DNA from 3 places in the Halomonas sp. LMYGS-3 genome. Region 3 is predicted to be linked to each of the others. Evidence: riboswitches for the same ligand, from Rfam matches in the RefSeq annotation. Region 3 holds a riboswitch; each other region holds the start of a gene.
What was found. A riboswitch is a leader RNA that binds a small molecule or an ion and turns the genes downstream of it on or off. The one in region 3 is predicted to bind thiamine pyrophosphate.
Positions count from the first base shown of each region.

Region 1: linked by a shared signal. The riboswitch ahead of thiE (thiamine phosphate synthase) and the one ahead of tenA (thiaminase II) in region 3 are both predicted to bind thiamine pyrophosphate.
Region 2: linked by a shared signal. The riboswitch ahead of AC5W54_RS15090 (sodium:solute symporter family transporter) and the one ahead of tenA (thiaminase II) in region 3 are both predicted to bind thiamine pyrophosphate.

Region 1 covers NZ_JCAKFQ010000014.1:676-5,324, forward strand. The annotation lists gene AC5W54_RS13760 (response regulator transcription factor) at 96-776, shown strand; gene AC5W54_RS13765 (ATP-binding protein) at 773-2,161, shown strand; gene AC5W54_RS13770 (glycosyltransferase family 32 protein) at 2,278-3,066, shown strand; TPP riboswitch at 3,110-3,212, shown strand; gene thiE (thiamine phosphate synthase) at 3,249-3,866, shown strand; gene AC5W54_RS13780 (DMT family transporter) at 3,873-4,649, opposite strand, start outside.
Region 2 covers NZ_JCAKFQ010000016.1:91,499-96,147, reverse strand. The annotation lists gene AC5W54_RS15095 (hypothetical protein) at 360-1,040, opposite strand; TPP riboswitch at 1,158-1,278, shown strand; gene AC5W54_RS15090 (sodium:solute symporter family transporter) at 1,268-2,671, shown strand; gene AC5W54_RS15085 (TenA family protein) at 2,671-3,366, shown strand; gene ilvD (dihydroxy-acid dehydratase) at 3,455-4,649, shown strand, end outside.
Region 3 covers NZ_JCAKFQ010000018.1:23,771-39,099, forward strand. The annotation lists gene AC5W54_RS15665 (class I SAM-dependent methyltransferase) at 1-531, opposite strand, end outside; gene AC5W54_RS15670 (acetate/propionate family kinase) at 626-1,813, opposite strand; gene AC5W54_RS15675 (porin family protein) at 2,200-2,703, shown strand; gene thiC (phosphomethylpyrimidine synthase ThiC) at 2,877-4,766, opposite strand; TPP riboswitch at 4,855-4,977, opposite strand; gene tenA (thiaminase II) at 5,065-5,733, opposite strand; TPP riboswitch at 5,802-5,963, opposite strand; gene AC5W54_RS15690 (YceI family protein) at 6,006-6,623, opposite strand; gene AC5W54_RS15695 (CDP-alcohol phosphatidyltransferase family protein) at 6,674-7,426, opposite strand; gene AC5W54_RS15700 (zinc-dependent alcohol dehydrogenase) at 7,626-8,648, shown strand; gene AC5W54_RS15705 (6-pyruvoyl trahydropterin synthase family protein) at 8,636-9,034, shown strand; gene AC5W54_RS15710 (glycosyltransferase family 4 protein) at 9,034-10,143, shown strand; gene AC5W54_RS15715 (methyltransferase domain-containing protein) at 10,140-11,021, shown strand; gene AC5W54_RS15720 (RibD family protein) at 11,058-11,882, opposite strand; gene AC5W54_RS15725 (creatininase family protein) at 11,912-12,739, opposite strand; gene AC5W54_RS15730 (FkbM family methyltransferase) at 12,736-13,548, opposite strand; gene AC5W54_RS15735 (YceI family protein) at 13,767-14,339, shown strand; gene AC5W54_RS15740 (cytochrome b) at 14,336-14,908, shown strand; gene AC5W54_RS15745 (mannose-1-phosphate guanylyltransferase/mannose-6-phosphate isomerase) at 14,941-15,329, shown strand, end outside.

The DNA.
Region 1 (4,649 bases), on a different contig from region 3:
GTCCTCCGACCCGGCGGCAACCCCGCCGACGCGGGATGCTGCGAGATGCGCCACTACTCTGCTCGGTCAGCTACAGGAGTGATTCGGGACACGACATGCGCATATTGCTGGTGGAAGACGACCCTAGCCTGGCCGCGGGCATCCGCCAGGCCCTGAAGCCGGAACACTACACCGTCGACCTGCTGGCCGACGGCCGCTCGGCCCTGACCGCCCTGAAGGGCGAAGAACCCTTCGATGCGGTGATCCTCGACCTGGGGCTGCCCGGCCTCGACGGCCTCCAGGTGCTGGAGGCTGTCCGGCGGCGCGGCAACCGTGTGCCGGTGCTGGTATTGACCGCCCGGGACGCCGTCGACGACCGCATCCGGGGGCTGGATGCCGGCGCCGACGATTACCTGGTCAAGCCCTTCGAGGTGGCCGAACTCAAGGCGCGCCTGCGCGCCCTGCTGCGCCGCAGCCAGGGGCAGACCAGCAACGTGCTGGAGGTGCACGGCATCCGGCTCGACCCCGATACCCGAAGCGTCAGCTACCACGGCGAATCGGTGCCGCTCTCGCGTCGCGAGTTCACCCTGCTCCAGGAGTTCATGGGCCACCCGGGACGGGTCTTCACTCGCGATACCCTGACCCGGCTGGTCTACGGCTGGGACGAGGAGGTCGAGAGCAATGCCATCGAGGTGCACGTCCACCACCTGCGCCGCAAGCTCTGTCCCGAGCTGATCCGCACGCTGCGCGGCATCGGCTATGTCCTCGATAGTCCTGCCCCGGGCAAGGTCCCGTGAGCTCGATCCTTCACCGCACCCTCGGGGTGGTGCTCCTGGTGTTCGGCCTGAGCGTGCTGGCGCTCGGCATCACCAGCTACCGCGATGCCGCCCATGAGGTGGAGGAGCTGTTCGACGCCAACCTGGCCCAGAACGCCCGCTTGCTGGAAGGGCTGATGCAGGCACCGCTGGCCGCCGAGGAGCTCGCTCCCCTGCTGGCCAGTCTGGACAGCGCCCTGCAGCGTGCCGAGCAGGCCGACAAGCGCATCGCCGGGCACCGCTACGAGAGCAAGATCGCCTTCCAGATCTGGCAGGACGACACCCTGCTGCTGCGCTCGGCCAGCGCCCCGGAGGCGCCGCTCACGTCGCTGGCCGAGGGCTACGAGAACACCAGCCTGGCGGGGCACGGCTGGCGGGTCTATGCCCTGAGCCATCCGGAACGGCCTCTGCGCGTGCTGGTGGGGGAGCGTGAAGACGTCCGCGGCGAACTGGTGACCCTCATCGCCCTGCGCACCCTGATGCCGGACATGCTCGGGCTGCCGATACTGGCCCTGTTGCTGTGGTGGGCCATCGGCTGGGGCCTTCGCCCCTTGTCGCGAATGGCCGAGCAGCTTCGTCGGCGCGACCCGCACAACCTGCAGCCGCTGGTGATGCGCCCCCTGCCCCGCGAGCTGGACACCATCGTCGGCGCCCTGAACCGTCTGCTGGAGCGTATCCGCGGCCTGCGGGTGCGCGAGAAGCGCTTCATCGCCGATGCTGCCCATGAACTGCGCACCCCGCTGGCCGTGCTCGACCTGCACGCCCAGAACGCCCTGTCAGCCGAGACCCCCGAGGATCGTAGCGAGGCGCTGGACAAGCTGCGCGATGGCGTCTCCCGGGTCACCCGTCTGGTCACCCAGCTGCTCACCCTGGCTCGCCTCGACCCCGAGGAGGACGCCACCGAGACCGGACGCGACGGCGACCTGCTGCAGGAGACCCGGGAGGCGTTGACCAAGCTCTCGCCGTTGGCTGCCGAGCGCGGCCTCGAGATATGCCTGGACGCCGACGAGGGCGCCGACTGGCAGCTGCGGGTCGAACCCGGTGCCATCGACACCCTGATTCAGAACCTGGTGAGCAACGCCCTGCAGCACTCCCCCGATGGCGGGACGATCCGGATCACGCTGTCGGCGGGCGATGACCGGGTCACCCTGCACGTCGACGACCAGGGGCCCGGCATCCCGGCCGAGGAGCGCCAGCGGGTGATCGAGCGTTTCCACCGGGCTGGCCCGAGCGCGGGTGCCGGCCTGGGGCTCTCCATCGTCGACCGGCTTCTGCAGCGCCACGGCGGGCGATTGGTGCTGGAAGACGCCCCCGCCCGGGGGCTGCGCGCCGTGGCCATCCTGCCGCGACGAAAAGAACGCAACTGACGCCGGATCATCATCTCTTCTTAAGTCAGCCTTAAGCTTCACCCCGGACGATGGAGCCGGTACGCGGCGCAATTCCTCTGCGCGCCGCTCTCGAATCCGACACCATAGGCATCCCCATGAAGCCGCTGCATAGACTGCTGACCACCCGCTTGATCAAGCTCGTTGCCAACCTGCTCAAGCTCGCGTGTTACGCCTTCCACTTCGTCTTCCCCGACAAGCGCTTCACCCTGCCGGCCAAGGCCGCCCCCTGGATCCGGAGCCGGCGGCCGACCGCCATTCCCCGCATCCTCTGGCAGACCAACTTCACCGACCGCGTGACCCTGCCGGTCTACCTGAACTACCTGTTCAACCGCCTCATGGCGCCCGGCTTCGAATATCGCTTCATGATCACCGAGGCCCGCGCCGACTTCATCAGGCAGCACTATTCCGAACACACCTTCAGAAACTATTCCCGGCTGCAGATCGGCGCCGCCCAGGCGGACTTCTGGCGGGTCCTGGTGCTGCAGGCCCATGGCGGCGTCTACCTGGATATCGACGCCCACCTGACGTGGCCACTCGGGCGCCTGCTCGGGCCCGATCGGTCGTCGCTGTTCATCCGCACCAAGCGCGACACCCTCAACAACTTCTTCATCGCCAGCGAACCCCACACCCCCGAGCTGGCGGCCGTGATCCGGGCGATCAACACCAATATCGAGGCGAACACGATCAGGGGTGTCTTCGACATGACCGGTCCCGGGGTGTTCAATCGGGTGCTGGACATCCACAGCCTGGACACCGTGCTCTACCGCTATGCCTGTACCCAGGGCAGTTTCACCAACGAATACTTCCAGTACCTCGACAAGCCGCAGGGCAAGTGGAACCGGGAGCAGCAGCGCGTCGCGGTCGTGAGGGAGGAGGCGGCCTGAGCCCGGGCGCTTTACAGGAGGCAGGCGGGTGTGGATAGTAGGAAGTCGACGACAGGGGCGCCACGGCGACAGAGTGCCGTGGCTGAGACGCACCCTTGGAACCTGACCCGGATAATGCCGGCGTAGGGAGTCGTGCAGCGCCTGCCTTCCGCTTGCCTGCACCTCCCGGCCGGGAGGACTGCATGCCACTCGATCTTTCGCTCTACCTGGTCACCGACCCCGACCTCTGCGCCGACCGCGGGCTGGTGGACACGGTGGTTGCCGCCGTGCGCGGCGGCGTGACGCTGGTGCAACTGCGCGACAAGCACGCCTCCGACGCCGAGCTGACCGACCAGGCACGCCGCCTCAAGGCCGCCCTGGCCGGCAGCGGCGTACCGCTGATCGTCAACGACCGCCTCGAGGTGGCCCTGGCCGCCGGGGCCGACGGCCTGCACCTGGGGCAGGATGACGGTGACGTGGCCCTCGCCCGCGCCGTCCTTGGCAAGCGGGCATTACTCGGCCTCTCGGTGCAGACCCACGAGCAACTCGCTCGCCTCGATCCTGGCCCCCTCGACTACCTCGGCCTCGGGCCGGTATTCGCCACGCCCAGCAAGCACGACCACGCCACGCCGCTGGGCGTCGACGGCCTGGCCTCGCTGGTCGCCGCGAGCCCCCTGCCCGCGGTGGCCATCGGCGGCCTCAAGGCCGAGCACGTCCCTGCGGTACTGGCGGCGGGGGCCCAGGGCCTGGCGGTGATCTCGGCGATCTGCGGCACGCCGGACCCCGAGGCCGCGGCGCGGGCCTTCTTCCCGCCGCGCTGACCGCGATCAGGAGGAGGGGCGACGCTTCAGCGTCGTGCGGCGATCGTGGTAGGCGATCGCCAGGCCGCTGCCGATGATCAGCACACTGCCGACGAAGACCCAGAGATCGGGCATCTCGCCCCAGAACCACCAGCCCAGCAGCACCGCCCAGAGCATGGCGGTATAGTCGAAGGGGGCGGCGATGGCTGCCGGTGCGAAGCGGAACGCCAGGGTGATGAAGGCGGTGGCGCCGATCCCGGCGATCCCCGAGCCGAGAAACCCCAGCCAGTGCCAGGCGTGTGGCGCCTGCCACACCCAGGGCAGCAACACCGCGGTGATCACCAGTGGCACCAGGGTCATGTAGAAGACCATGGCCCAGAGGTGTTCGCGACCACCGTAGCGCCGGGCGGTGATCATCATCAGCGCATAGAAGACCGCCGCGCCGAGCAATGCCAGCGCCCCGGGATGGAAGGCGTCACCGCCCGGGCGCACCACCACCAGCACCCCGACGAACCCCACCAGCGAGGCCGCCAGCACCGGCGGATCGATTCGCTCGCCGAGCAGTGGCACCGAGAGCAGCGTGACGAACAGCGGCGCCACGAAGGCGATGGCCGTGGCCTCGGCCAGCGGCAAGAGGGTCAGGCCGAGCACGAAGCAGACCATGGTCCCGGTGTAGATCAGCCCACGCACCAGGTGCACGCCGGGCCGGCGAGTGCGCAGCTTGCGCAGGCCGCCACCGAAATGTGCCAGCAGCGCGATCAGCGGCAGCGACACCAGGGTACGGAAGAAGATGATCTGCAGCGG
Region 2 (4,649 bases), on a different contig from region 3:
TGTGAGGATGGCCGCCTTCAGGCGGCTCAAATTCTTGCCCCTTTGAGGGGCTAACAAAATAAAGCCCCCGGCTTTGCCGGGGGATATTTACTTGATGCGCCATTCTTCCGAATGACGGTTTTAATGCTAAGTATTCCGCGCCGTAGCTGGCGCGGCTTGAAAATTCCCTGTGCTAGGTTGGCAAGTAGGAACGAGTCATTACCTATGGGCACTGGCTCTGCTATCGCTCTCCAGGGCACATCGTATCCAAATTCTTGAACAATCCTGGTCAATCGTGAAAACGCTGCTTGTCGTATTATCTCGTCATTATTCAGCAATCTGCCCACCTCGAGCTGAAACAGTACATCAAATCAGTCTAATCAAAAGTGTGGATTTGTACACTCCTCCAATAGCTGCAGCACCGGCGCGAGTTGGCTCTCGTGCAGCAGCAGCACGCTGTCGCCGGTCGCGCCATCGGCGGGGGTGACCACGGCGAACTCGCCTTCCTCGAGGTGGAATTCGTGGATCTCGCGGGGGCCATCGGGCGTCTCGCAGTGGACAGAGCGGTAGGCGTCGTCCTCGCCATAGGTGAGGCGGTGATAGACCTTGAAGAAGGTGTAGAGCGTGAGCCCCCGCGCGAAGGTGGGCCAGCGGGCGGGGCTGGTGCGGGTCTCGCCGTCCAGCGCCTGGCCCCGGGCTTCGGCGGCGGCGATGGCGGCGGCCAGTGGTTCGGCCAGCAGCGAGGCATCGTCACGGGGCAGGGGCTGCTGTGCCTCGAAGGCCCGGTGATAGCGGGTGGCGACATCGCGCAGGTCGTTCAGGGAGCCGACGCGATGGTCGCTGTGCTTGAGATCGGCGGGCTCGAAGTAGCCGTTCTCCCAGCCGTGGATCACGCGCACCGTTAACCGGTTTTCGGCCATCGGCCGGCCGATCAGGGCGTCGACGGCCACGCGCAGGTGCAGATAGCGTTCGGGGACCAGGTTGTCGAAGGCGGAGTAGGGATCGGCGAAGATCGCGTGCAGGCGCCCGGGGGCGTGTTCCTTGGCTTCGGTAAACGGCATGAGCGGTTTCCTGCGAGGGGGACGTTCGAAATCCGGTGGCGTTGTGTCATTCTAGTGGGTCGAGCGTTATGTCGGCCCTTGTGGCCATAACTTGAGGTTCGTTCACGAGTTTACATCCACTGTCGCCAGGGGAGTCCCGCCGCGTTGCTCGGGTCGGGGCTGAGAGGGCGCCACATGGCACCGACCCTGGAACCTGATCCGGTTCACACCGGCGGAGGAAGCGCGACATGCCCTACCTGACGTCTGCCGTGCTCGGCGCGGCGCTGTTCTGTTTTGCCGTTCTCGGCCTGAGGGCCCGCCGGGCCGACGGTCCGCTCGATGACTACGTTACCGCTCGCAACTCCCAGGGTGCGCAGGCCATCGGCTTGTCGTTCCTGGCCTCCAGCATGGGTGCCTGGATCCTCTTCGCCCCGCCGGAGATCGGCGCCTTCGTCGGCCCGGTGGCCCTGGCCGGCTACGCCATCGGCTCGTCGCTGCCGTTTCTGATACTGGGGCTCTATGGCCCGGCCATCCGACGCCACCTGCCGGAAGGGCGCAGCATCGGCGAGTTCGCCGAGGCCTGCTATGGCGCCGGGGTGCGGCGCTGGGTCTCCTTCGTTTCCGTAGCCTACATGGCCATCTTCCTGGCCGCCGAGCTGACCGCCATCGGCGCCATCGCCGCGCTGCTCTCCGACGTGCCGCCTTCGCTGGTGATCCTCGGTGTGGCGGTGGTTACCCTGGTCTACACCACCCTGGGCGGCCTGAGAGCGAGCCTGGCCACCGATCGCTGGCAGGCCTGGCTGCTGCTGGCCCTGCTGGTGCTGGTCGGCGGCGTGGCCTGGTGGTGGCTGCCGCCCATGCCGGCCGGGGCGGTGATGCCGTCCATTCCCACCGGCAGTGCGCTCTCCGTGGCGCTGACCCTGGTGATCGCGGTCACCGCGGCCAACCTCTTCCACCAGGGCTACTGGCAGCGTATCTGGGCGGCCGAGGATGACCGTGCACTGGGACGCGGGGCGCTGCTGGGCGGGGCCAGCAGCCTGCTGGTGGTGATGGCCATCGGCGGGCTGGGCATGCTCGCCGCCATGCACGCCCTGCCGCTGGGCGAGCCGCCGATTCCCTTCTTCGCGCTGCTCTCCGCCGCACCGGCCTGGCTGGGCCTGCCGGCCCTGGTGCTGGCGGTAACGTTGGTGGCCTCCAGCGTGGACACCCTGCAGAACGCCATCGCCTCCATGGCGGTGGCAAGCTCCGGGAGGCGCGGGCTCTCGGTACGCGCGGCGCGGCTCGTCACGGTGGCGCTGATGGCGCCGGTGATCTGGGTGGCCCTTCAGGGCTTCTCGGTGCTGCGGCTGTTCCTGATCGCCGACCTGCTCTGCGCGGCCATTGTGGTGCCGGTGCTGCTGGGGCTGTGGCGGCGCATGAGTCCGCTGGCGGCGGTGGCCGGCGGGGTGGCGGGCCTGCTCGGCGCGGTGGTGCCGGGCTGGATCGCCCAGGGCAGCCTGGCGGCTGGGGTGCTGGCGGCCAGCTTCCCCGACAGCATCCCGACCCTGGCGCCGTTCCTGGGGGCGCTGGTCGCCTCCACCCTGGCCAGCCTGCTGATCGCCTGGCTGCGCCCGGGGGCGAAATTTCACCTGGCAAGCAAGGGAGACGCCTGATGACGACACGCTCTGACTGGAACGCCTGGGCCGCCGGACATGCATCGGCGCGCATCACCGACTGGCTGCGCGAGATCAGCGAGCCAGACTGGTCGGCCACGGTGTACCATCCGCTGTTCGACGCCCTGGCCGAGGGGCGGCTTGCGGGTGACGACTTTGCCGCCTACATGGTGCAGGATTACGGCTTCGTCGACCCCTTCACCGCGCTTATCGGCCACGCTATCGGCCGCGCGCCGAGCATGGCCGACCGCGTGGTGCTGGGCCAGTTCATGGGCATGCTGACGAGCGACGAGAACAGCACCTTCCAGTGCACTTTCGAGGCCTTCGATGTGCCTGCGTCACAGCGCGAGGCGCCGATCTACCTGCCGCAGACCCGGGCGTTCCGTGAGCTGCTGCACGTCACCGGCCAGGGCGGTGACTACGCCGAGATCCTGGCGGTGCTGGTGGTCACCGAGTGGGTCTACCTCGAGTGGGCGCTGCGCGTGACCCGCATAGACGGGCTGCATCCACTGATGGGCGAGTGGATCGATCTGCACGACAACCCCGCCTTTCAGGAGTTCGTGGACTGGCTGCGTCGGCGCCTGGACGAGGAGGCGGAGGCGCTCGATGACGCCGCCTTCGCCCGCATGGCCGAGTGCTTCCGCGACACCGTGGTCCAGGAGCGGGCCTTCCACGACGCCGTCCATTCCCGCTGAGGCCATCGCCGGCGGGGCGGGTTGCCAGGCCGGCCTTCGCCAGCCACCCTCTGAAGGTCAACCCCGATCGACCAGAGGAGTCCGCCCCATGAGCGATACGCCGCAGGATCCCCGTCGCCGCCACTCCGCGCCGGTGGTGGATGGCCCCGGCAAGGCCGCCAGCCGCGCCATGCTGCGCGCGGTGGGCTTCACCGACAGCGACTTCACCAAGCCCCAGGTGGGCATCGCCTCGACCTGGAGCAACCTCACGCCCTGCAACAGCCATATCGACGAACTCGCGCGTCGCGCCAGCGACGGGGCCGACGGGGCCGGGGGCAAGGGGGTGATCTTCAATACCATCACCATCTCCGACGGCATCGCCAACGGCACCGAAGGCATGAAGTACTCGCTGGTGTCGCGCGAGGTAATCGCCGACTCCATCGAGACGGTGGCCGGCTGCGAGGGCTTCGACGGCCTGGTGGCCATCGGCGGTTGCGACAAGAACATGCCGGGCTGCCTCATGGGCCTGGCGCGGCTGAACCGGCCGAGCGTCTTCGTCTACGGCGGCACCATCCTGCCCGGAGAGGGCCACACCGATATCGTCTCGGTGTTCGAGGCCATGGGCGCCTACAGCCGCGGCGATCTCGACCTGATCGAGGTGAAGCAGATCGAGGAGACGGCGATTCCCGGGCCCGGCTCCTGCGGCGGCATGTACACCGCCAATACCATGGCCTCGGCCATCGAGGCGCTGGGCATGAGCCTGCCGGGCAGCTCGGCACAGAACGCGGTGTCGCAGGCGAAACGTGACGACTGTGAAGCCGCGGGCGCGGCGGTGCTCGAACTGCTCGAGCGCGATATCAAGCCCTCGGACATCATGACCCGCGAGGCCTTCGAGAACGCCATCACCGTGGTGATCGCCCTGGGCGGCTCGACCAATGCGGTGCTGCACCTGATCGCCATGGCCAGCACCATCGGGGTCGAGCTCTCCCTCGAGGACTTCACCGCCATCGGCAAGCGGGTGCCGGTGCTCGCCGACCTGCGCCCCAGCGGCCACTACATGATGAGCGAACTGGTCGAGATCGGCGGTATCCAGCCGCTGATGAAGACGCTGCTCGATGCCGGCCTGCTGCACGGCGACTGCCTGACGGTGACGGGGAAGACGCTCGCCGAGAACCTGGCCGGGGTGGCGCCCTATCCCCAGGGACAGGCGATCATCGCCCCGCTCGAGGCACCGCTGAAGGCCGAGAGCCACCTGCGCATCCTCTACGGCAACCTGGCGCCCGAGGGGGCGGTGGCCAAGATCA
Region 3 (15,329 bases):
GACGCGGCGCAGGTCGGGCAACACCCTGGAGGAGAACTGGTAGATCAGCATGGAGCCCTGGGGCGAGAGCGCGTCGAGGCTGTTCATCAGGATGGACTCGCGGCTCGTGGCCGGCATGGTGCTGAAGGGGATGCCGGCCAGCACGTAGTCGACGGCGGGCAGCCCCAGACGGGTCAGTTCGGCCTGGATCGTCTCGGCGGAGCCCTGCACCACCTTGAGCCGGGGATCCGGCAACGACTGCTGGAGGAAGTCGACGAACTCCTGGTTGGTCTCCAGCGCCAGCAGGGTCATCTCCGGTGGCATGTGACGCAGGAGCTCCCGGGTGATGGTCCCGACCCCGGGCCCGTATTCGACGATGACTCGGGTGTTCTGCCAGTCGATCCGTTCGAGCAATCGTCGCACCAGGAAGGGAGAACTGGGGATGATCGAGCCCAGCATGCGGGGATGCTTGAAGAAGTTGCGTGCGAAGAGCGATAGCTGGGCGCGTCTTCCGTTTCCTGCCAAGGCCGTGGGTCGGTCTTGCGCCGTCATGGGCGTGCCTCCTGCTGCGTCTGGAACGAAGTATCCTTCCACTCTAGGCCGGTAGACGCGAGTGGGAAAGGGCGCACCAAGGAGGCGCGGGGCGTCATCGGGCGGATTTCCCCAGTAGATGTCGGGTCTCCTCGGCGATGCGACCCTCCTCGTCGGTAGGGATCACCCACAACCGCGGGGCGGCAGGGTGGCGGCCGTCGATGCGGCCCTCACGGCCGCATACCGTCGCCGCATTGGCAGCGCGGTCGAGGCCGAGGCCGAAGTGGGGCAGGTGGCCCACCACCATCTCGCGCACCAGTGGCGAGTTCTCGCCGATACCGCCGGTGAAGACGATACCGTCGAGGCGGGGCAGGGCACAGGAGAGCGCCGCCAGCGACTTGGCGATGCGGTAGCAGAACACCTCGATGGCCAGCTGCGCACCGGCATGGCCCGTCTCGGCGGCGGCTTCCAGCTCGCGCAGGTCGTGGGTCAGGCCGGAGAGGCCCAACAGGCCGCTGCCGCGATTGAGCACCTCGTCGATGCGCGGCAGTGTCCAGCCGAGCCGTCGTGCCAGGTGGGCATGCAGGCCCGGGTCCACATCGCCGCTGCGGCTTCCCATCACCAGGCCCTCCAGCGGCGTCAGGCCCATGCTGGTATCGAGGCTGCGGCCTTCCCACACCGCGCAGGTGGAGCAGCCGTTGCCCAGGTGCGCGGTCAGCCAGCCGCCTCCCTCGAGGCTGCTCAGGGCATCGGCACGGGCGCTGACATGGGCGTGGCTGGTACCGTGGAAGCCGTAGCGGCGGATGCCATGGTCTCGGTAGAGCGCCTCCGGGAGGGCGTAGCGATGCGCCCGCGGCGGCAGCGTCTGGTGGAAGGCGGTGTCGAACACCGCGACCTGGGGCAATTCGGGAAATAGCCGGCGCGTGGCGATCACGCCCAGGAGGTTGGCCGGGTTGTGCAGCGGCGCCAGGACGGCGCTCTCCTCGATGGCCGCGACCACCTCGTCGTCGATGCGGGCGGCCCGGGTGAAGCGCTCGCCACCGTGGACGATGCGGTGGCCCACGGCGCCGGGCATCCGTCCCTCGAGGTTGTCGAGGATCGCCGCCAGGGCGTGGGCATGGTCGGCCCCGGACAGCTCGCGCTCGAAAGGCTCGCCGCGGCTGTCGCTACCCCGCAGGCGGGCATCGCTGCTGCCCAGGCGCTCGGCCAGCCCGGCCTGGCGCGGCTGCGTGGGGGCGGTGGGAATCAGGGCGTACTTGATCGAGGAAGAGCCACAGTTGATGACCAGCACCGGGTCGTTCATCGGCAGTCCTTGGAAACAGGCAGAGCGACAAGGGCAATAGGGCGTCAGTTTAGCCTGTTGGGTTTGACCGATCGTCGCGAGAAATACGGTTTTCGAGTCAAGTTTATCGATCTGATGAGGCGAATAGCGAGCTATTTAACGAAGCAGATCGAATGAAATTGGCCGAAAGGCCAGGTTTCGCAGTAGATCAGCGTTAGGACCGACAGGCTGCCAGCAGCCTGCGGTGCGTCGGAGAGCCGTGCATGCCGTCCGCTCCCAGTCGCGCGGCGAAGCCCTCGTGCCGTCTAGCACACTGCGCTCCGACCGATAGGGCTTGCGCCTTGCCTCGAGCTGTACCAGAATGATCTGCGCGTAGGGAAACGCTGTTTCCTAATTGGAGGTACACCATGAAGATCCTTGCCATTTCCTCTGCTTCAGCGGCGCTGCTGCTGGCAGGTGCCTTCGCATCCACCGCCCAGGCCCAGCAGCCCATGGCCATGCAGGGCTACATCGGCGGCGACGCCATGTTCTGGGAGCTCGACCGCGACCGGGCCCCCGATCGTGACGGCACCGGGCTGCGTTTGCGTGGTGGTGCGCAGTTCAACGACTACTTCGCCGTGGAAGGCCATCTGGGTAGTGGCGGGTCGGATGGCCCGATCGAGCTGGACTATCTGGTGGGGGCCTATGCCAAGGGCATCCTGCCCCTCGCCGACGAGTTCCGCCTCTATGGCCTGGCCGGCTATACCGAGGTGGACCTCGATGTCGATCGCGAGAGCGACTTCTCCTATGGGGCCGGTGCCGAGTTCGACCTGACCCCCAACCTGGCGGTCGGCGCCGACTACATGCGCTACCTCGACAAGTCCCGCTTCAACTTCGACGCTGCCAGTGTCGGTCTGACCTATCGGTTCTGATCGGCGGGTCTGCCGGCCTCACCGAGGCCAACAAGGACGCCCTCGTCGCGCTTGCGGCGGGGGCGTCTTGCGTCGGGAGTCGTTGTGCCTCCATTTTCCTGAAACCCACGAAACGACACAGGGCCGCATGAGGCGGCCCTGTGACGATCGGTCAGCGTACTGTCCGGCTGAGCTCATACCTCCTTGTACAGCTCCGCGCCTTCATTACGGAACTTCTCCGCCTGCTCCTCCATGCCCTTCATGACCGCTTCCTGGTCGCCGTCGAGGCCGTGCTCGGCGGCGTAGTCACGCACCTCCTGGCTGATCTTCATCGAGCAGAACTTGGGCCCGCACATGGAGCAGAAGTGGGCGACCTTGGCGGAGTCCTTGGGCAGGGTCTCGTCGTGGTACTCGCGCGCGGTGTCCGGGTCCAGGCCGAGGTTGAACTGGTCCTCCCAGCGGAACTCGAAGCGCGCCTTGGACAGCGCGTTGTCGCGGCGCTGGGCGGCCGGGTGGCCCTTGGCCAGGTCGGCGGCGTGGGCGGCGATCTTGTAGGTGATGATGCCGGTCTTGACGTCGTCCTTGTTGGGCAGGCCGAGGTGCTCCTTGGGGGTCACGTAGCAGAGCATGGCACAGCCGTACCAGCCGATCATCGCCGCGCCGATGCCGGAGGTGATGTGGTCGTAGCCGGGCGCGATGTCGGTGACCAGCGGCCCCAGGGTGTAGAAAGGCGCCTCATCGCAGTATTCGAGCTGCTTGTCCATGTTCTCCTTGACCAGGTGCATGGGCACATGGCCGGGGCCCTCAATCATTACCTGGACGTCGTGCTTCCAGGCAATATGAGTCAGCTCGCCGAGAGTCTTGAGCTCGGCCATCTGCGCCTCGTCGTTGGCGTCGGCGACCGAGCCGGGGCGCAGGCCATCGCCCAGTGAGAAGGCGACGTCGTACTGCTTGCAGATCTCGCAGATCTCCTCGAAGTGGGTATAGAGGAAGCTCTCCCGGTGATGAAAGAGGCACCACTTGGCCATGATCGAGCCGCCGCGGGAGACGATACCGGTCACGCGCTTGGCGGTGAGCGGCACATAGCGCAGCAACACGCCGGCGTGGATGGTGAAGTAGTCCACGCCCTGCTCGGCCTGCTCGATCAGGGTGTCGCGGAACACCTCCCAGGTGAGGTCCTCGGCCACGCCCTTGACCTTCTCCAGGGCCTGGTAGATCGGGACGGTGCCGATCGGCACCGGCGAGTTGCGAATGATCCACTCGCGGGTCTCGTGGATGTTCTGCCCGGTGGAGAGGTCCATGATGGTGTCGGCACCCCAGCGGATGCCCCAGGTCATCTTGTCCACTTCCTCCTCGATGGAAGAGGTCACCGCCGAGTTACCCAGGTTGCCGTTGATCTTCACCAGGAAGTTGCGGCCGATGATCATCGGCTCGGACTCCGGGTGGTTGATGTTGTTGGGAATGATGGCACGGCCGGCAGCGACCTCGGCGCGCACGAACTCGGGCGTGATCTCCTCGGGCAGGCGGGCGCCGAAGCCCTGGCCCGGGTGCTGGTGGCCGAGGATGCGTTCGACTTCTTCCGTACCCAGGGCCTGGCGGCGCTGGTTCTCGCGAATGGCGATGAATTCCATCTCCGGCGTGACGATGCCCTGGCGCGCATAGTGCAGCTGGGTGACGTTCTTGCCTGCCTTGGCGCGGCGCGGGGTACGGGTCAGGTCGAAGCGCAGCTGAGCAAGCGTCGGGTCGTTGGCACGGCGCTGGCCGTATTCCGAGGTGGGGCCGTCGAGGAACTCGGTGTCGCCGCGCTCCTCGATCCAGGCGCGGCGCAGTTCGGGGAGGCCGCGGCGCAGGTCATTGGTGGTCTCGGGATCGGTGTAGGGGCCGGAGGTGTCGTAGACCAGCAGCGGCGGGTTCTCCTCGTCCTCGCCGGAGGTGCGGGTCGGTGAGAGCGAGATCTCGCGGAAGGGCACGCGGATATCGGGTCTCGAGCCCTCCACATAGACCTTGCGCGAGCCGGGCAGCGGTTGGATGGCGGCCTCGTCGACCCGGGCGGTCTCGGCGAGGAAGTGGGCGGTCTTGCTCATATGGTGTTCTCCCTTGGGGTGTTGTCACGTCTGGGGTCGTTGTCAGGGAGGACAGCTGGGAGGACAGGGGCAGTGGCTGGCATGGCCGCGCTGCGTGTCGCTTGATCCCTACGCTGGTCCTAGCCAGTTCAGGTTCAACGGGATCCATGCTGTCTCTCCATGGCGAGAGGCATGATCTCAGCCGTCGTCAACGGCACCCCGTCAAGCGTGTGGTCGGGTGATCGCTCGATCACCGGTGTAACGCCCGGGGGGCGGCCTGACCAGGGCCAACGGGCGAGTGGCGATAGGACCAGCGGCGCTAGAATGCGCGATCCAGCCCCATCTGCCAGAAGTCGATCTCCAGTCGGGTGGCATCACGGAACACCGCGCAGAGCTCTTTGAGGCGTGCCGGCGTCACCTCGGCCAGGCGGGCGTCGAGCCAGGCGATCTCGGCGCCCATGGCGGCCTGGAACTCCTCGCCCTCGTACATGGCGATCCAGGCGTCATAGGGGTTGGCCTCACCGCGTACGGTGAAGGCCTGGGCGTTCAGCCAGTTGGCGATCTCGCCATAGCCGACCAGGCAGGGCGCCAGCGCCACGTGCAGGTCGAGCAGGTCGCCGCGGTTGCCGGTGTCGAGCACGTAGCGGGTATAGGCCATCGTCGCCCGCGCCTCGGGCAGTCGGGCGAGTGCCTCCTCACCGATACCCCACTCGCGGCAGTAGCCTACGTGCAGATCGAGCTCCACGTCGAGGATCGCCTTGAGCCCCTCATGGGCCTGGCGCAGGTCGGTCAGGGTGCGGCTCTTGTAGGCGGCCAGGGCGTAGGCCCGGGCGAAGTGGATCAGGAAGAGGTAGTCCTGCTGCAGGTAGTGGCGGAAGGCGTCGGTCTCGAGGGTCCCGTCGCCGAGCCGGCACACGAAATCGTGCTCGACATAGGCGCGCCAGTCGTCATGGCAAGCGGCAGTCAGATCGGTGAAGCGGTAGCCCATCATGCCCCCGGTGATGATGACGATCCGGGGTGCGGGCGGTGGGGAACGAGGGGGTGGGGCGACAGCGACAAGGCCCACCGCCTGATTCCCTACGCCGGTTCGGGCGTGGCGGTGCGGCAAGGCATCGCCACGCTTACCCGGATCAGGTTCCACGGGACCAGCGCTGGTGGTGACCGGGTGGTCAGCCTGCGCCATCTCAGCCGGATTCACCGGCACCCCGTCAAGCGTCGGAGCCAGTCTAGCAGGCTGGCGGCGACTTTCCAGCCCCCCGACTACTGGCGAAGTGCCTCCAATTCGAAGATCAGCGCTACCTCGTCGCCGACCATGCCGTTGTCGACGCCGTAGGTCATGCCCCAGTCGCTGCGTGCGATGGTGGTACGGGCCGACAGCCCCAGCGTGTACTGCTCATGACCGAAGGGGTAGGTCTCGGCCTTGTTGAGCGTGACGTCCAGGGTCACCGGGCGCGTCTCGCCGAGCAGGGTCAGTTCCCCCTCCAGGGTGCCCTCGCTGTCGCTGTGAGCCTCGAAGCCGGTGGCCTCGAAGACGATGGTCGCGTGGCGGTCGACGTCGAGGAAGTCGTTGCTGCGCAGGTGGTTGTCGCGCTCCTCGTGGTTGGTGAAGACGCTGTCGGCAGCGACCTCGACCCGAGCCGAGTGCAGTTCCCGGGTTTCTTCGTCATAGACGAACTCGCCACTGGCCTCGAGGAACATGCCCAGCAAGTCCGCATAGCCGACATGTTCGGTCAAGAAGCCGACGGAGAAGTGCTCGGGGTCGATCTCGTAGGTATGGGGTTCGGCGGCGGCGGGCAGGGCCGCGAGGGCGAGTCCCGTGGCCAGTCCGGCGGCCGCCGGCAACTTCAGGATGCGATGGATCGGGTGTGTCGTGGACATCGTGGGTCCTCCGGATTCGTGAGTCATGGCTGGCCGGCCAAGCGAAGGTGTCATCCGTGTCCGGCGTGGCGATGGAGCCACCGGATGTCGGTGCCGAACGATCCGGCGAGCCCGGCCAGGGCCGTCGCCGCCAGCCAGGTCGTGGCCGTGGCACCGACGGCCGGCAGCAGGCCGATCATCAATGCCGCCACCTGCCAGACACAGACCGCCCGGCGGCGGCGACTCTCCGGCAGCGTAGCGTTCAGCCAGGGTAGGCGCCGGCCGGCCAGCACGAAGGCGTAGCGCATGGCGCCGATGGCGAGTATCCAGGGGCCGACCTTGCCGAGCACCATCAGTGCCAGACATAGCACCAGGATGAAGAAGGCATCCAGTTCCATGTCGAAGCGTGCCCCGAAGGGGCTGGTGGTGCCGCTGCGCCGAGCCACCCAGCCGTCCAGGCCGTCGAGCAGCAGGGCGGTCAGCGCCACGCCGGCGAACAGGCTGCCCTGCGTCGCCAGCAGCTCGGGGTCGGTCACCGCGCCGGCCAGCAGTGCCACCAGCACGCCCCTCGCCAGGGTGACCCGGTTGGCCCAGCCCAGCCCGCGCCCACGGTCCGGCAGTCGGTGCAGGAGCAGCCCGGCGAGCACGAGATAGGTGGCCATGGCCGCCAGCGGCACGGTCGGGCTGGCCTGAAGCCAGAGCCGCAGCATGGCGCCGGCCGCCAGCAGGCCTATGAGCCCCGTCGCCAACTCCAGGACGAGGCGGTCAGCGGTCCCGGCCCGTGATGCCGGGGTGAGGTCCTGAAACGGGGCGAGGCGTGACATGCGATCTCCGGCAGGCGGCGGCGACGATGCCGGCCCTTTGTCGCTATGCTGACCATCAGCGGAACCACAGTCTCAACGTAGTCCAATGGCAGGCGCTTGGCAGCATTAAATTATGCATTTAAATATTCATGTACCATTATTGTAGAAGGTAAGCCGTCCAGGACGGCCTGCCGGAACAGGGTATAGCAGGAGCAGCTCGATGTCGGACACCATCGCCACCGCCTATTGGACCCTGGCCCCCGGCCAGGGAGCCTTGCGCGAGGAGCCACTGGCCGCACCGGGCGAGGGAGAAGTGCGCGTCAGGACGCTGTACAGCGGCGTCAGCCGGGGCACCGAGGCGCTGGTGTTCCAGGGCCGGGTGCCGGCAAGCGAGTATCGGCGCATGCGTGCCCCCTTCCAGGCCGGTGACTTCCCCGGCCCGGTCAAGTACGGCTACGCCAGCGTGGGAGTGGTGGAAGCCGGGGAGCCCGAGCTGTTGGGTCGGGAGGTCTTCTGCCTCCATCCCCACCAGGACCGCTACGTGGTGCCGACGAGTGCCGTGGTTCCACTGCCCGAGGGGCTGCCACCGGCCCGGGCGGTACTGGCGGCGAACATGGAGACCGCCGTCAACGGCCTCTGGGACGCCGCGCCCGGCGTGGGCGACCGTATCGCGGTGATCGGTGCCGGTGTGGTGGGGGTCCTGGTGGCCTGGCTCTGTGCGGCGATTCCCGGGACCCGGGTGCAACTGGTGGACGTGGTCCCCGGTCGCGCCGGGCTCGCCGCGGCCCTGGGGCTGGAGTTCGCGACGCCCGACACCGCCCGGGGCGACAACGACCGGGTGATCCACGTCAGCGGTAGCGCACCGGGCCTGCGGCTGGCCCTGCAACTCGCGGGGGTGGAGTCGCGCGTCGTGGAGATGAGCTGGTTCGGCGACGACGAGGTGAGCTTGCCCCTGGGCGAGGCCTTCCATTCGTGCCGGCTGACCCTGTGCGCGAGCCAGGTGGGCCGTCTTCCCGCCGCGCGTTCACCGCGCTGGGACCACCGTCGCCGGTTGACGCTGGCCCTCGAACTGCTGCGCGATGCCCGTCTGGATGCCTTGATCAGCGGCGAGAGCGACTTTCGTGACCTGCCCGCCCTGATGCCGCGCCTGTCGGGTGTGGCGGGCGAGGCGCTCTGCCACCGCCTGCGCTACGCGACCGCGCCCCCCCTTGAACCACGGGAGCCTTCGACATGTACCGCCTGACCGTTCGCGACCATTTCATGATCGCCCACAGCTTCCGCGGCGAGCTCTTCGGCCCCGCCCAGCGTCCCCATGGGGCCACCTACGTGGTCGATGTCTGCTTCCAGCGTCGCGAGCTCGACGATCATGACCTGGTGGTGGACATCGGCCTCGCCGGCGCGGCGCTGAAGGCGGTGCTAGGCGAGTTCGATTACCGCAACCTCGACGAGGTGGACGAGTTCCATGGCCGCAACACCACCACCGAGTTCATGGCACGGGTGATCTTCGAGCGCCTCGCCACGGCGATCCAGCTCGGCCGCCTCGGCGAGACGGCCGGCGGGCTCGAGACCATGAGGGTGACCCTGCACGAATCCCACGTCGCCTGGGCCAGCTACGAGGGCAAGCTGTGATGACGACGGACACGGCGCCCGACCTCACGCTGATCGTCGCCGGCGACCCCGGCCAGCTCACCGGGGGCTACGTCTATGATGCGCGCATGGTCGCGGAACTGCGCCGTCGCGGGTGGCGGGTCGCGGTGGTGGGGCTCGACGGCGAGTTCCCGACCCCCGACGCCACGGCCCGTCGGAGCCTGGAGGCGGCCCTGGCGGCGCTGCCCGACGCCGCCCGCGTGGTGATCGACGGTCTGGCCATGGGCGGGCTGCCCGAGGGGGTCGAGCGCCATGCCGAGCGCCTGGCGATCACCGCCCTGGTCCACCACCCGCTGGCCGACGAGACCGGGCTCGACGAGGGGCAGCGGCGGCGTCTGTTCGAGAGCGAGGCCCGTGGGCTGGCCGCGGTTCGGCGGGTGATCGTCACCAGCCCCTACACCGCCCGCGGCCTGTCGCGCTTCCGGGTGCCCGCGGCCCGCATCCGGGTGGTTGAACCGGGCGTCGAGCGGGCGGCCCTGGCCGCCGGTGCCCAGGATTCCGAGGATGCCGCACGCCCTTGGCGGCTGCTCTGCGTGGCGACCCTGACCCCGCGCAAGGGCCATGAGCTGCTGGTCGAGGCGCTGGCCGGGCTCGCCGATCGCGACTGGGAGTGCGAGGCCATCGGCAGCCACGACCGCGATCCGGCGCATGCCGCCCGCCTGCTCGCCGCGACCCGTCGCCGCGGCCTGACCGGCCGCCTGCGCTGGCCGGGCGAGCGGGACGCCGCCGGCCTGGCCGCGGCCTACCATCATGCGCATCTGTTCGTGCTGCCGTCGCACTACGAGGGCTACGGCATGGTGGTGACCGAGGCCCTGGCGCGGGGACTGCCGGTGATCACCACCACCGGCGGGGCGCTCGCCGATACCCTGCCGCCCGAGGCCGGTATCGCCGTGCCCCCTGGCGACGCGGCGGCGCTGGGCCGTGCCCTGGCCCGCTGGCTCGACGATGCCGAGCTGCGCCGCCGGCTGCGGTGCGGGGCCCGCCGGGTCCGCAAGGGGCTGGCGGACTGGCGGCAGGCCGGGGAGCGTTTCGCGGCGGCCCTGGACCTGCCGTCATCCGTTACGGAGGCGTCCGGAGCGCGATATCCATGAACCGACCCGCCCCCGACGCGTGCTTCAGCGCCGACTGGCTCGCCCGGCGCGAGGGGGTGGATGCCCGCTCGCGCAGCTACCGCCTGACCCGACTGGCGGCGAACTGGCTGGCCGCGCGCTCTGGGATTCACGGCGTGGTCGACCTGGGGGCCGGCAGCGGCAGCAACCTGCGGTTCCTGGCGCCCCGCCTGCCGGGTCCGCAGCGCTGGCGGCTGGTCGACCATGACCCTGCGCTGCTCGCCCGGGCCCGGCACCAGGGCGAGCGACTGTGTGACGGCGCGGGGACGCGGGTGACGCTGGAGACCCGCTGCCGCGATCTGGCGCCGGTGGACGACGACCTGCTGGCTGGCGCCGACCTGGTGGTGGCGTCGGCACTGTTCGACCTGGTCTCCCGCGACTGGGTCGAGGCGCTGGGGGCCGCCTGTGCCGAGCGCCGTCAGGCGCTGCTCGTCGCCCTCAGCGTCGACGGCGACTGGGCCTTTCTGGATGCCGCGGGCGAGCGCCGCGACGACGCCGGGGATGCCGCCGTGCGTGCCCTCGTCCGGGCCCACCAGCGCCGCGACAAGGGGCTGGGGGCGGCGCTGGGCGGCGAGGCCCCGGGCGTGCTGGCCGGTGCCATGATGGCGGCCGGCTATCGGGTGGAGTGTGCGACCACCCCCTGGCACCTGGCCGCCGGCGATGCCGAGGGGATGGCCCTGGCCGCGGCCCTGGTCGACGGCTGGCACGACGCTGCCCGGGAGCAGGCGCCGGGGGCAGGGCGCCGGCTGGCGCGGTGGCGCGAGCGGCGGCTGGCCGGGCTGGCCGTCGGCGAGCTGGGGGTGACGGTGGGGCATCGAGACCTCCTGGCCCTGCCGCCGTCTCCGGCGGACGGGCGCTGACCCAGGTGCATCGTCTGTGCCGCGTGGCGTCGACTCTCAGTGAGCGGCGAGGAGATCCAGATCGAAGAGGGTGTCGTCGCCGCAGCGGAAGGTTCGCACCCGGGGACGCCGGGCCTGGTCCAGGGTGGCGATGGGCGTCATCGCCAGCCCCGGACGACCGGAGCCGATCAGCAGCGGCGCCACCAGCAGGTGCAGGCGGTCGAGCGCGCCGGCCTCGAGAAAGCGCGAGACGGTGATCCCGCCGCCCTCGACCAGTACCCGCGAGAGGCCCCGCCCGGCGAGGGCCTCGAGCACGGTGGCCGGGGCGACGTGACCGTCGGCTATCGGCAGGTGCAGGCGAGTGACGTGCCCGGCGGGCGGCCCGTCGGCGACGGCATCCTCGCCGAGCAGGTGCAGGGTAGGGGCCGGGCCCTCGCGCAGCAGGCGCAGCCGGGCCGGGGCCCGGCCGCGGGGGTCGAGAATCACCCGCACCGGCTGGCGCCCCGACACATGGCGCACCGTGAGCAGGGGGTCGTCCGCGCAGGCGGTACCGGCGCCGACCACCACGGCATCGACCAGGGCCCGCAGCCGGTGCAGGTGAACCCGGCCCGCCAGACCGTTGATGTAGTGGGAGTGGCCACTCTCGGTGGCGATACGGCCGTCGAGGCTCTGGCCGAGCTGGGCGATGGCCAGCCGGCCGGAGTGAACCGCAAGGGGGGCGAGGCAGTCCAGCAGGTCGCGGGCGTCGTCCGCGACGGGGCCCGCTGCCTCCCAGCCGGCCGGGGTCAGGCGCAGGCGGCCCGGTGCGGTGGGGGACGTGGCGGGTCGGCTGAGCGCCTGCCAGGCCTCCTCGAGGGTCAGTAAGGGAGCGGATGGACGCATGCGGCCTCCGGGTCGGGAGCAGACGCTCATTAGTCCTTGCCGTGGCCGGTGTTCGTGGCCCGGGCCTCGCGCAGGATGCGGGCGATACGCTTGGCGTAGTGGGCGACCAGGCGTTCGCCCAGCTCGGCCGTGCCGAGGCGGGCATTGCCCACGACGCCCTCGGGATGGAGATCCTCGGCCAGCCAGGCGAAGGCAGCCTCACCCTCGGGAGCCAGCAGCAGCCCCCGCTCCTCCATGGCCTCTCCCCGCGAGCGCGGATGCTCGAGCCGGTCGAGGCGCACCTTGTCGGGGGCGAGATAGCGCATCATGGCGGTCTCCACGGCGCCGCCGTGCAGCCCGTGGCGCAGCTCCTCGGCCGGCAGGCCGCCGGCGGGCAGGGTGCCCGGTGGCGGCATGTCGGCGTAGTTGACCTTGACCACCAGCATGCCGTGCCGGCGACGCAACCGCAGCGCGGCGATATCCATCACCGCCCGGTTGCCGCCGTGGCTGTTGATCAACACCAGGCGATGCAGGCCGGCCCGGGCCACGGCGCCGCCGTGGGCCTCCAGGGTGGCGATGGCCAACTCCGGCGAGAGGCTCAGGGTGCCGGGGAAACTCAGGTGCTCGTCACTGGCACCCACCGCCATGGGTGGCAGGATCACCAGGGGGAAGCGCTCGGGCAGGTGGGGCAGTGCCTCCGCGAGCAGCCCCTGGCCGATGTCGAGGTCGGTGGAGAGCGGCAGGTGGGGGCCGTGCTGCTCGATGGCACCGAGCACCATCACCGCCACGGTGCCGCCCTGCAGGTACTCCATCTCGCGGCTGGTGAGGTCCTGCCAGCGGGGCCACCGCGACCGGTCGATCAAGGGGGGCTCACTCATGGGATCTCCTCGGTGCCCTGCCGGGCATCCATCAGTCGTGCGTAGAGGTCGCCGGAGAGCAGGCCGTCGGCACCCCGAGCCAGCCACTGCCGCGTGGCCTCCGAGGGGCGCCACTCCGGCCACAGGAAGCGACGGCTCTCGCCGGCGATGGCGTTGAATCGATAATCGCCCAGCTCGGCCAATCGCACCACACAGGCATCGGCGACCGCCAGGGCTCCGGCCACGAACTCCACCGACACGCCGGCCAACGGCCGACTGAGCCCGGCCAGTACCTCGGCCTCGTAGCCCTCCACGTCGATCTTGCAGAAACGCGGCAGCCCGTGCTCGGCGATCAGCGCATCCAGGGTGGTCACTGGCACCCGCAGGCGCCGCTCCCAGCGCACGTGGCGAAAGCCGGGGTGGCGCTCGCCGATGGCGTGGCGCCACTCCCGGGCCAGGGTGGAGACCGTCGGCGTCGCCTCGCTCACCGCCAGCTCCGCCTCACCGGGGGCGGCGCCGACGGCCCAGGGCAGCAGGGTGACGCCGCGACGGCGCCCCACCAGTCGCTGGAGCCAGGGCATGAGGTCGGGCTGGGGCTCCAGGGCGACGACCCGCGCGCCGAGTGCCTGGAAGGCGGCGGTGCGATCTCCCAGGTGAGCGCCCACGTCGAACACCAGTTCACCCGGCGCGACGAAGTCGGCATAGAGCCGCCGCAGGCGACGCTGGCGTCCCGGACGCCAGTAGATCAACAGCGACCTGGTCAGGCCGAGACCGCGGCGCAGGCGTGCCGGCCAGGGGAGGGCCGTCAGGGGCAGTCGTCGTTTCGGCATGGACTTGGCACCTCTCCCCGCATTCCCACGGAGCCTCACAGACACAGTGTCGCTGCGGATCCGCCAGTCTGCACGCACCCTGGACGTCGATCGTCCCGGTGTGACCCCTATGCCATGTCGCTGGACTACGCTTTACATGCCAGCCTGCGCTGGGCCGAGGAGGTCGTGCACCCCAGCGAGTATTCGATGACGGCGCGGCCGCAAGGCCGGGAGGCAGCATGAAGCGAGGGCATGTCACGACGGCGGGAGGCCTGATGGCGGGGCTCGGCCTGGTGCTGACGGCGACACCGCAGGCCATGGCCTGGGAGCTGGACCGCGAGGCCAGTCGTATCGAGCTGATCGGCACCGCCGATGGTCGCGAGGCGGTGACGCGGGTCGAGACCTTCGATGTCGAGCTCGAGGGCGACCCGGACGACCCGACCACCGGTGACCTGGTGCTGACCCTGCACTCGGCGAGCGTCACCAGCGGAAGCGCCATGGTCGACGACATGCTCCACGGACGGAACTGGTTCGATGTCGAGGCGCATCCCGAGATCGTCTATCGCAGCACCGCCATCCATGAGTCGGCCCCGGGCGAGCTGCGCGTCGAGGGCGAGCTCGAGGTGCTCGGCGAGACCTACCCGCTCGAGGTACCCGTCGGCTGGGAGCGCGACGGCGATCGGGTACGGGCCGAGGGACGCCTGCCTCTGGATCGCACCGACTTCGACGTCGGGCGCGGCGCCTGGCGTACCGAGGGCACGGTGAAGCACGAGGTGTACGTCGACTTCGCCTTCGAGCTGGTGGCGCCGTGAGCCTCGCCCGGCGCGGGAGTGTCGCCTGGCGCAACCATGCCGCCGGCTGGGGCCTGGTGCCGCGGCTGCTGCACTGGCTGGTCGCCGGCCTGGTGCTCTTCCTGCTGGGGCTGGGGCTCTACATGGGCGGGGTGGAGGACGTCTTCCGTCAGTTCGAGCTGTTCCAGCTGCACAAGTCGGTGGGGGTGACGGTCTGGCTGCTGATGCTGCTGCGGCTGGGCTGGCGCCTGCGGGACCCGCCGCCGCCGTCGCTGCCGGCCAGGGCCTGGGAGCATCGCCTGGCGCGGCTGGTGCATGGCCTCTTCTATGTCGTGCTGCTGGTCATGCCGATCACCGGCTACCTGATGGCCTCGGCCTCGACCCTGGAGATCCCGACCCGGATCTTCGGCCTCGTCGAGCTGCCGCACCTGCTGTCGCCCAGCGAGCGGCTGGAGACCGTCTTCTACACCTTGCACCAGTGGCTCGGCTGGCTGCTGATGCTCGGCATCGCCCTGCACGTGGGCGGCGCGCTCAAGCACCATGTCATCGACCGGGACGCGACGCTGCGGCGGATGCTGATCGGCCGCTGAGGGCGTCGCCCACCGCAAGAGGAGGTTCGCCCGTGTTCACCCCCGTGATCCTGGCCGGCGGCGACGGCGTGCGGCTCTGGCCGCTCTCGCGTCGCCAGCGGCCCAAGCAGTTCCTGTCGCTGCTCGACGAGGACAGCCTGCTGGTCCAGACCCTGGCGCGCCTCGAGGGGCCCGAGATCGCGCCGCCGATCGTGATCTGTCACGAAGCGCACCGCTTCCTGGCCGCCGAGCAGTTGCGCCGGGCCGGCGTCACGGGGGCGACCCTGCTGCTCGAGCCCGAGGGGCGCGGCACCGCGCCGGCCATCGCCCTGGCGGCGCTGTTCGCCGAGGCCGAGGGGCGCGACGGGCCACTGCTGGTGCTGCCCTGCGATCACCATCTGCCCGACGAGACGGCCTTCCGCACCGCGCTGGGGGCCGCCGC